DNA from 4 places in the Aeromicrobium sp. MLTX1 genome. Region 3 is predicted to be linked to each of the others. Evidence: riboswitches for the same ligand, from Rfam matches in the RefSeq annotation. Region 3 holds a riboswitch; each other region holds the start of a gene.
What was found. A riboswitch is a leader RNA that binds a small molecule or an ion and turns the genes downstream of it on or off. The one in region 3 is predicted to bind cobalamin.
Positions count from the first base shown of each region.

Region 1: linked by a shared signal. The riboswitch ahead of ACK99Q_RS12680 (VWA domain-containing protein) and the one ahead of ACK99Q_RS02465 (energy-coupling factor transporter transmembrane component T) in region 3 are both predicted to bind cobalamin.
Region 2: linked by a shared signal. The riboswitch ahead of ACK99Q_RS17175 (ribonucleoside-diphosphate reductase subunit alpha) and the one ahead of ACK99Q_RS02465 (energy-coupling factor transporter transmembrane component T) in region 3 are both predicted to bind cobalamin.
Region 4: linked by a shared signal. The riboswitch ahead of ACK99Q_RS12650 (ABC transporter substrate-binding protein) and the one ahead of ACK99Q_RS02465 (energy-coupling factor transporter transmembrane component T) in region 3 are both predicted to bind cobalamin.

Region 1 covers NZ_JBKFDN010000002.1:440,152-442,343, forward strand. Annotated here, with positions in the region: gene cbiE (precorrin-6y C5,15-methyltransferase (decarboxylating) subunit CbiE) at 1-995, opposite strand, end outside; cobalamin riboswitch at 1,066-1,212, shown strand; gene ACK99Q_RS12680 (VWA domain-containing protein) at 1,259-2,192, shown strand, end outside.
Region 2 covers NZ_JBKFDN010000003.1:341,279-343,470, forward strand. Annotated here, with positions in the region: gene ACK99Q_RS17175 (ribonucleoside-diphosphate reductase subunit alpha) at 1-1,275, opposite strand, end outside; cobalamin riboswitch at 1,394-1,602, opposite strand; cobalamin riboswitch at 1,704-1,885, shown strand; gene ACK99Q_RS17180 (FecCD family ABC transporter permease) at 1,981-2,192, shown strand, end outside.
Region 3 covers NZ_JBKFDN010000001.1:525,292-527,483, forward strand. Annotated here, with positions in the region: gene ACK99Q_RS02465 (energy-coupling factor transporter transmembrane component T) at 1-833, opposite strand, end outside; cobalamin riboswitch at 907-1,043, opposite strand; gene ACK99Q_RS02470 (hypothetical protein) at 1,051-1,908, opposite strand; gene ACK99Q_RS02475 (hypothetical protein) at 1,905-2,192, opposite strand, start outside.
Region 4 covers NZ_JBKFDN010000002.1:434,523-436,714, reverse strand. Annotated here, with positions in the region: gene ACK99Q_RS12655 (nitrite reductase) at 1-714, opposite strand, end outside; cobalamin riboswitch at 764-946, shown strand; gene ACK99Q_RS12650 (ABC transporter substrate-binding protein) at 1,002-2,030, shown strand; gene ACK99Q_RS12645 (FecCD family ABC transporter permease) at 2,027-2,192, shown strand, end outside.

The DNA of each region.
Region 1 (2,192 bases), on a different contig from region 3:
TCCAGGACCCCGTCGACCGTCGCGCCACCGCCGACGAAGACCGCGTCCGGCCGCTCGAGGCCGGTCAGCGCGCCCGGCGCGTCGCCCTCCACGACCTCGAGGCCCGGGACGCCGTGAGCGTCCGCGTTCCGGCGGACGAAGGTCGCCCGGTCGGCGCGTGACTCGATCGCGATCGCCCGGGCGCTGGGCCACGCGCGCATCCACTCGACGCCGATCGAGCCGCTGCCGGCGCCGACGTCCCACAGCAGCTGGCCGGGCGCGGGCGCGAGCCGGGCGAGGGCACTGGCGCGCACGTCGCGCTTCGTGATCTGGCCGGCGTGCTCGAAGGCGTCGTCGGGCAGCACACCGCCGACGGCCCAGCCGGGTCCGGTGCCGCGGACCTCCACGGCCAGCACGTTCAGGCGCGGCGACGTCTCGTGCCACGCGTCGGCCGTGCCCTCGATCCGGCACTCGTCCGCACCGCCGAGGCTCCCCAGCACGACGAGGCGCGAGGCGCCCCACCCGAGGTCGGTCAGCAGCGATGCGACGGCCGCGGGGCTCGACTCGTCGCTCGACAGCACCAGCAGACGACGGTGCGCGGACAGGGCGGGGACGACCAGCCGCACGTCCCGCCCGACGACGCTCACGACGCCCACCGACTCCGCGCGCCAGCCCATCCGGGCGCGCGCCAGCGCCACCGACGACACCGCCGGCACGATCGTCACGTGGTCGGTCCCGAGCAGCTCGATCAGCGTCGTGCCGATGCCCGAGACCAGCGGGTCGCCGGACGCGAGCGCGACCACGGGACCCTCCGCCGACGCCACGAGATCGGGCAGTCCCTCGCGCAGCGGCGACGGCCACGCTCGACGCTCCTGCCCCGGAACCACAGGCACGTCGTCGAGGTGCCTGGCGCCGCCGAGTAGCGTCCGCGCGCCCTCCACGAACGCCCTCGACGAGGCCGGCAGTCCGTCCCAGCCGTCGGCACCGATGCCGACCACGGTCACGTGCACGCTCATGGTCGAGGACCCTAGCCCGGTCGTCCCGGCCACCGGGCCCCCTGCCCGGGGCGCGACGGATGCGTCTAGGGTGATCGCGAAGGTTCGAGGTGCCCCACGGCCGTTTGGCCACGGGGAGAATCTGGGAAGCCGGTGAGAATCCGGCACAGGGCCCGCTGCGGTGACTCAGGCACAGACCTGGGAAGTCCGAAGACCGGCCTCGATCCGACCCGGGGCGCAATCCGCGTCCCGGACCGACTTGGCAGATCGAGCGGGAGCCCTACATGCCAGCGCAGTATCCGTTTTGTGCCGTCGTCGGCTCCGACGACATGACCCTCGCCCTCACCCTGGTCGCGATCGACCCGCTCATCGGCGGCGTCCTGGTCCGCGGGGAGAAGGGCACCGCCAAGACCACCACGGTCCGCGCCCTCGCCGAGGTCCTCCCTGCCGTGCGCGCCTACGAGGGCGACCGGTTCTCGGTCGATCCCACGGACCCCGACGCGGTCTCGCCCGACGGCCCGTTCGGCGCCGCGACGCCGGTCGTCGAGCGCCCGGTCCGGCTCGTCGAGCTGCCCGTGGGCGCGAGCGACGACCGGGTCACCGGCTCGCTCAAGCTCGACTCGGCGCTGCGGGACGGACGCGTCGAGCTCGAGCCCGGCCTGCTCGCGCGCGCCCACCGCGGCCTGCTCTACGTCGACGAGGTCAACCTGCTGCACGACCACCTCGTCGACCTGCTGCTGGACGCCGCCGCCACCGGCCGCGTCAGCGTCGAGCGCGACGGGGTCTCCGCCGAGCACGCCTCGCGATTCGTGCTGATCGGCACCATGAACCCCGAGGAGGGCGAGCTCCGCCCGCAGCTGCTCGACCGGTTCGGCCTCACGGTCGAGGTGGCCGCGCCGCGCGATCCGGCCCTGCGGGTCGAGGTGGTCCGCCGCCGGCTCGCGTTCGACGCCGATCCCGAGGGCTTCGCCGGCCGCTGGTCCGCCGAGCAGGACCTGCTGCGCACGCGTCTCGCCGACGCCCAGGCACGCGTCCGCGACGTCCTCCTCGACGACGAGACCCTCACCACGATCGCCGAGATCTGCGCCGCGTTCGACGTGGACGGGCTGCGCGCCGACCTCGTGACCGCCCGCACGGCCGCGGCCCACGCGGCGTGGCAGGGCCGCACGCACGTCACCCGCGAGGACGTCCGCGTCGCCGCTCGTCTCGCGCTGCCGC
Region 2 (2,192 bases), on a different contig from region 3:
GTTGATCGTGTCCTTCCACGTCAGCCATGGGTGGCTCGTCGACTGCAGCGAGAGCAGGATCGCCCGGTACTGCTCACGCGCGCCCATCCTCTTGTGGCGGAGCTCGCCACGCTCGGCCATCGCGACGTACTCGGCGTAGCGGCGGCTGAACGCCTGACCGGTCAGCTCGACCAGGTCCGGGACCTCCAGCGGATCGAACAGGTACCAGGGCTCGCCGTTCTCGACGCGCTTCATGAACTCGTCGCTGATCCACACCGCCGTGTTGGCCGTGCGGGTCCGGCGGTAGGGATCGCCGGAGTTCTGTCGCAGGTCGAGGAACTGGGCGAAGTCGAGGTGCCAGTTCTCCATGTAGAAGCACAGCGCGCCGAACTTCTTGCCACCGCGGCTGATGGCACGCAGGGTCGAGTCGATCGTGTGCATGAACGGGATCGGGCCGGTGCTGGTGGTGTTGTTGGAGCGGATCGGCGAGCCCTCGGAGCGCAGCTTGCTCACGGACAGGCCGATGCCGCCCGTGCCCTTCGTCAGCCACATCACGTCGCGCACGCTGGTCGCGATGTGCTCGATGTCGTCCTCCATCTGCATGACGAAGCAGTTCGAGAGCTGCGCGTACGACGTGCCGGCGTTCACCAGCGTCGAGCCCGCGGCCAGGTACTCCAGCCGCGACATCGAGTCGTAGAACTCGAGCGCTGCCGACGTCGGATCGGCCTCGTTCAGCGACAGCCCCATGGCCACCCGCATCCAGAAGAACTGCGGCGTCTCCAGCGGCGTGCCGTCCGGCTCGGTGATCATGTAGCGGGTGCGCATCGTCTGCGCGCCGATGTACCGCAGCAGGTCGTCGCGATCGGGATCGAGTGCCGAGCCGAGCCGCTCCAGGTCGAAGAGCTCGGGGATGCGGGTGTCGAGCAGACCCAGCTCGACACCACGGATCATCGAGGCCACGAAAGCCGGGCCGCACAGGGCGATGACCTCGTCGCGCGTGACGCCCTCGCCGAAGATCTTCTTGTACAGGCTCTTGACCAGCAGGCGCGCCGCGATCGTGTCGAACGCCGGATCGTCCTTGACGTTCTGCAGCGCGACGCCGATGACGGCCTCGTCGAGCTGCTCGCTGGTGATCCCGTCGAACAGCGTGATCTCGAGCTCGGCCCGCAGCTGCGTGGCATGCGTGACCGGGTCGGGCAGGCCGGCTGCGGCCTCCTCGATGGACTGCGCGATCTCGTAGCCGTCGTACGGGACTCGGGAACCGTCGCGCTTGACGACGTGGATGGTGGAGGACATCTGCTCACCCCTCGTGAACGAGTGCAAGTGCACCCCACGAACACGGGGACGAGGGTTCACCGGTCACGCGACCGGTCAGCCCTGGACCTTCCCACGAGGTCGCGGACCCTCGGCGACATCGGGTCACCAAGGCACTGGCAGGTCTTCGGACTCGTGGGCGTCCTGCTCGCTCCTACTGGATGTCGCTTCCCGGGCCCGGAGGCCCAGTGCTTCATGACACCGTTCGTTCCCACTCACCGCTGCGGGGCAGTTCCGGTCTCACACCGGATTCCCTCTTACGACGACTCCCTCTCGCGAGGGAGCCGAACCAGCTGCGTGATCACCATATACGGAAATCACACGGATGTAACCCACTAGATGTAGTGGCTGTCCCGCAAGCGTGGAATCGCGGCACGAATCGGGTCCGGCGGAGCACCGCCGAGGTCGTGGTACGTTGCCGCCGAGTCGAACGCATCCTCTGGATGCCAGGGAACTCCGGTGTGAATCCGGGACTGGCGCGCAGCGGTGAAGGGCGAGGACGGCACCACCACGTCACTGGGAGCGATCCTGGGAAGACGGTGTCGCCCGCTGACCCCGAGTCCGAAAACCTGTCGGCTCCTTGTTGTCCGACGACCCTCGCGCACAGGGTCGACGACCCGAGAGGCCCCTGTGGTGGAGTCCCCTACGTCCGTCGTGCCGTCCTGCGACGCGCCGGTCCGGCGAAGGCTGCCGGCCTGGCCCGTGCTGTGCGTCCTGGCCAGCCTGTCCGTGACGACCGCAGTGAGCTCGCTGGCCTTCGGCTCCGAGCGCATTCCGATCGGTGAGGTCGTCTCCGCGATCACCGATCGGTTCGAAGGTCGCCCGCCCGGACGCTGGGACGTCATCGTGTGGGAGCTGCGGATGCCGCGCGCACTCATGGCGTTGATCGTCGGCGCCGG
Region 3 (2,192 bases):
TACGACAGGATCCGCGGCGCGGTGCCGTCGAGGTAGCCGTACGTGCCGACGCTCAGCCCGAACAGGCCCACGAGCATGAGCACGCCGGTGGCGAACCGGTCGCGCTGCGAGGCGGTGCCGCTGCGGCCGTAGCCGCGCGCGTCCATGCCCGCGGCGAGCGTCATCGACCGGTCGAGGGCGTCCTCCAGCACGGGGATGACGATGCGGTGCATCGCGCCGGTGCCGCGGCTGGCGTCGCCGCGCAGCTTGCGGGCGCGGTTGACCCGGCGCACGCTCTCGGCCAGCTGGGGGAAGACCGAGACCGCGACGACCAGCGCGGCGCCGACCTCGTAGAGGGCCGGCGGGGCCGAGGCGAGCAGACGCTTCGGGTTGGCCAGGGAGTTCGCGGCGCCGACGCAGATCACGAGCGTGGCCAGCCGCATGCCGTCGTACAGGCCGACGAGGACCTCGTTGACCGTGACGTCGCCGAGCAGCTGGATGCCGCGAGCCACCTCGGGCAGGGGGATCTCGGGCAGCGCGAACAGGACGGGATCGCCCGGGGCCGAGCCGCCGCCGAGCAGGATCCGGAAGACGACGCGCATGACCACGATGACGACGCCGAAGTACAGGTAGTACCGGAACGACAGGGCCCACGGCGCGTCACCACGGCACGCCGCCACGACGAGCGCCGCGATCGCGACCGTGACCAGCAGCAGGAACGGATTGAGGGTGAACGAGGCACCGGCCGCGAGCCCCAGCGCCCACAGCCACCAGGCGCCGGGATGCAGCTCGCGCCGGGCGCGTCCGGTGGCGGCCGGCGGGCGGGTGGGGGCGGGGTCGACGACGGCGGTCATCCGGTCCCCTCCCCACGGGTGGGGGCGAGGTCCACGAGGGGCGGTTCGCCCACCCGTCGCTGCTCGACAACATCTGGTGGCGGCGTCCCGGCGCGGGTTCCCGGCTCGCACCACCCGGACGGGCGGGGCTGACGGTTGCGGCACAGCACCGGAATCGCACCGGTTTCCCCTGCGCCGGACGTTGGTCCAACGTCAGGAGTCTACTCGCACCGAGCCCTCAGCCCGCCCGGCGGCGGTACCAGACGACTCCTCCCGCGGCCCCCAGCACGACGACCACGGCGGCCGCTGTCGCCAGGGCGGCGCCCGAGGTCGATCCCGACCCCTCGGCGGCCGTCGGCTGCACCGCGGGCGCGCCCGCGACGTCGTCGTCCGTCCCGGCCGAGGCCGAGGGAGCCGACGCGCTCGGGGTGGCGGTGGAGGCGCTCGTCGACGGCGTCGGCGTCGAGGCGGACGGGGTCGCGCCGGCCGACGCGCTCGCCGTGGCCGAGGGAGCCGAGGAGGCCGGGCCCCCGGCTCGCGTCGAAGGCGTCGACCGCTTCGGAGTCGACGCCTTCGACCCCTGCTCCTTCGAGCCCGGCTTCGGGCTGGCGGACGTGGGGCGCGAGGTCGCGCGGGTGGGCTCGGGCGCCGCCACCGGGGGCTTGACCGAGGGCCACGTCCGCGACGAGGAGTCCTGGAACACGAACGCGACCGACCCGCCCTGCGGCACCTTGAGCGCGCTGACGCCCAGGCTCGAGTAGGTCCAGCTGCCGCTCGTCCCGTCCGACCAGAACAGGCCCCAGTAGGCGTCCACGGGGGACGCCTCGAGGCACGGGTCCGAGGCGGGCGCGCCGTCGACCCGGCACACGAAGCCGGGGGCGCGCGACGCGAAGGTCAGCTGGTGCCCCGCGTCGGCGAAGTTGCTCGCCGCGCGTCCACCGCCGTCGGCGTCGCAGCCGACGCTCGACCCGACGACGACCGTGACGCCCTTGCCGCCGGTGCACGCGGCGGCGTGCGCGGGGGCGCTGAGCGCCGCCGGCCCGGCGGCGACCCCGAGGAGGGTCGCCGCCAGGAGGCGATGGACGAGTCGGCTCACTTCACGACCCGGAACACCCGCACGCCGTTGCGCTCGGCGTAGGCGCCGCGGACGATCACCTTCGCGGTGCCGACCTTCTTGCCGACCTTGAGGCGGTACGTGTAGCTGCCGGACTTCGACGCGACGCCGCGCTTGACGAGCTTGCCGCGGTAGTAGACGCGCACCGGCTCCCCGGCGACGAGGCCGCGGACGACGACCTTCTGCACCTTGGCGCGGCGCACCTTCGACTTCGAGGACACGCGCAGCTTCTTGGCGGCCAGGACCTGCACCGAGGAGGTGGCGAC
Region 4 (2,192 bases), on a different contig from region 3:
CGGTGGGGGCTCGGCCGACACCCGGGTCTCGTCGCGCCGGTCGTGAGCCTGCCCGAGGAGACCGGCTCCCGCACCGGGCAGCTCGTCGACGTGCCACGGCGACTCGGGCTGCGCGCCGGCGGCCTCGACGAACCTCCGGGCGAGGTCCACTAGTGCCTCCGCGGCCTCCGCGACGGCGACCGTCGGACCCCACGCCGAGCGGCCGGCGCGGAGCTGGACCTCGGTCGCCGAGACGGCCACGAGACCGAGGTCGAGGTCCCGCTCGGCGACGTCGCCGCGCCCGTCGTCGAGCACGAACAGGAAGCGACCGGCGAGCGCGGCGAGGGCCGGGTCGGCGCACAGGCGCTCGTCCAGCTCGCGCACGACCGGTCGCAGGTCGGCGCGGCCTCCGACGAGGCCCGTGAGCGGCGAGGCCATGACGTTGCGGACCCGCTCGTGCGAGGCCGACGGCATCAGGCCGGTCGCCATCACGGCGTCGACGACCGCGTCGGGCAGGCACCCGTCGTCGTGCGCGATGGCGCGGACCTGCAGGTTCGCGCGGGAGGTCAGGTGCACCGCGCCGTCCCCGTGGGCCACGGCGACCTCGTGCAGTCCGCCCAGCGCGTCGGTCGTGAGGCGCCCGCCCGGCACCCGCACGCGCACCAGGGCGCCGTCGTCGGCGATCCAGGGGCGCAGCAGGCCGGGACACAGGTCGCGGCGGGTCCGTTCGGTCACGCGGACATGGTGCCACCCGGCCCTGCCGCCGCACGTCCCGCCGCGGGGCTGCTACGGTCGGCTCGCCAGTCAAACTCAGCGATGAGCCAGGGAACCCGGTGAGAGTCCGGGACTGACGCGCAGCGGTGAGGGTGACGGGCGGGGCACACAGCCACTGGACCGCAAGGTCTGGGAAGGCGCTCCGTCCGGTCGATCCCGAGTCCGAAGACCTGCTGGCCCTCACGGCAACCGCCGTCTGGTCCCACCGGGCTTCGCGAACGAGCCCCAGACCTCGAAGGATCACGCCCGTGCGTACCTCTGTCCGCCGTACCCTCGTCCTGCTCTCCGCAGGCCTGCTCACCCTCGGCGCCTGCGCGTCCGAGGACACCGACCCCGACCGCGCCTCCGCCGACGGCTACCCGCGCACGCTGGAGAACTGCGGCCGCACCACGACCGTCGAGTCGGCGCCGCAGCGCATCGTCTCGCTCAACCAGGGCTCCACCGAGATCCTGCTGTCCCTCGGCGTCGCCGACCGCATGGCGGGGACCGGCACGTGGACCGACCCGGTCATGGCGGGCCTCGAGGCCGACAACGAGAAGGTCGAGCGCCTCGCCGACAGCGCCCCCTCGATGGAGCGCGTCCTGCAGACCGAGCCCGACCTCGTGACGGCGTCGTTCGCCAGCACGCTGGGCAAGGGCGGCGTCGGCACGGCCGACGCGTTCGAGGACCTCGGCGTGCCCACGTACCTGTCGCCCGCGGAGTGCGAGGGCAAGGACAACGAGGGCGACGACGACGGCGCCCGCACGGGCGTCCTCGAGATCGACGCGATCTACCGCGAGATCACCGAGCTGGCCGAGCTGCTGGACGTGGAGGACCGCGGCGACGAGCTGGTCGCGTCGCTGCAGGATCGCGTCGCGGCCGCGTCGGCGAAGGCCCCGCAGGACGAGGTCAGCGTCCTGTACTGGTTCGCGAACGCCGAGTCGCCCTACCTCGCCGGCTGCTGCGGCGGCCCCGGGATCATCACCCGGGCACTCGGCCTGAAGAACGTCTTCGACGACACGAAGGCCGAGTGGCCGCAGGTCGGTTGGGAGACCGTCGCCGAGCGTGACCCCGACGTCCTCGTGATCGGCGACCTCACCCGCAAGAGCCAGACCGCCGAGACCGCGAAGGCCAAGATCGAGTTCCTCGAGTCCAACCCGGTGACGCGCGAGATGACGGCCGTGAAGAACCGCCGGTACGTCGCCCTCACCGGCGCCGCCCTGAACCCCTCGATCCGCACGGTCGAGGGCCTCGAGCAGGTCGCCGACGCGCTGGCCGAGTTCGGCCTGTCGCAGTGACGGTCACCCGGCGCGCCTGGATCCTGGGCTCGGCCGGGGTGGCGCTGCTGGTCGCGTCCGTGTGCGTCGCGGTGACCATCGGCCCCTCGGACGTCGGTCCGCGATCCGTGCTGTCCCTGGCCTGGTCGCGGGCGGTCGGCGGCGAGTCCGGGCTGACCCGCA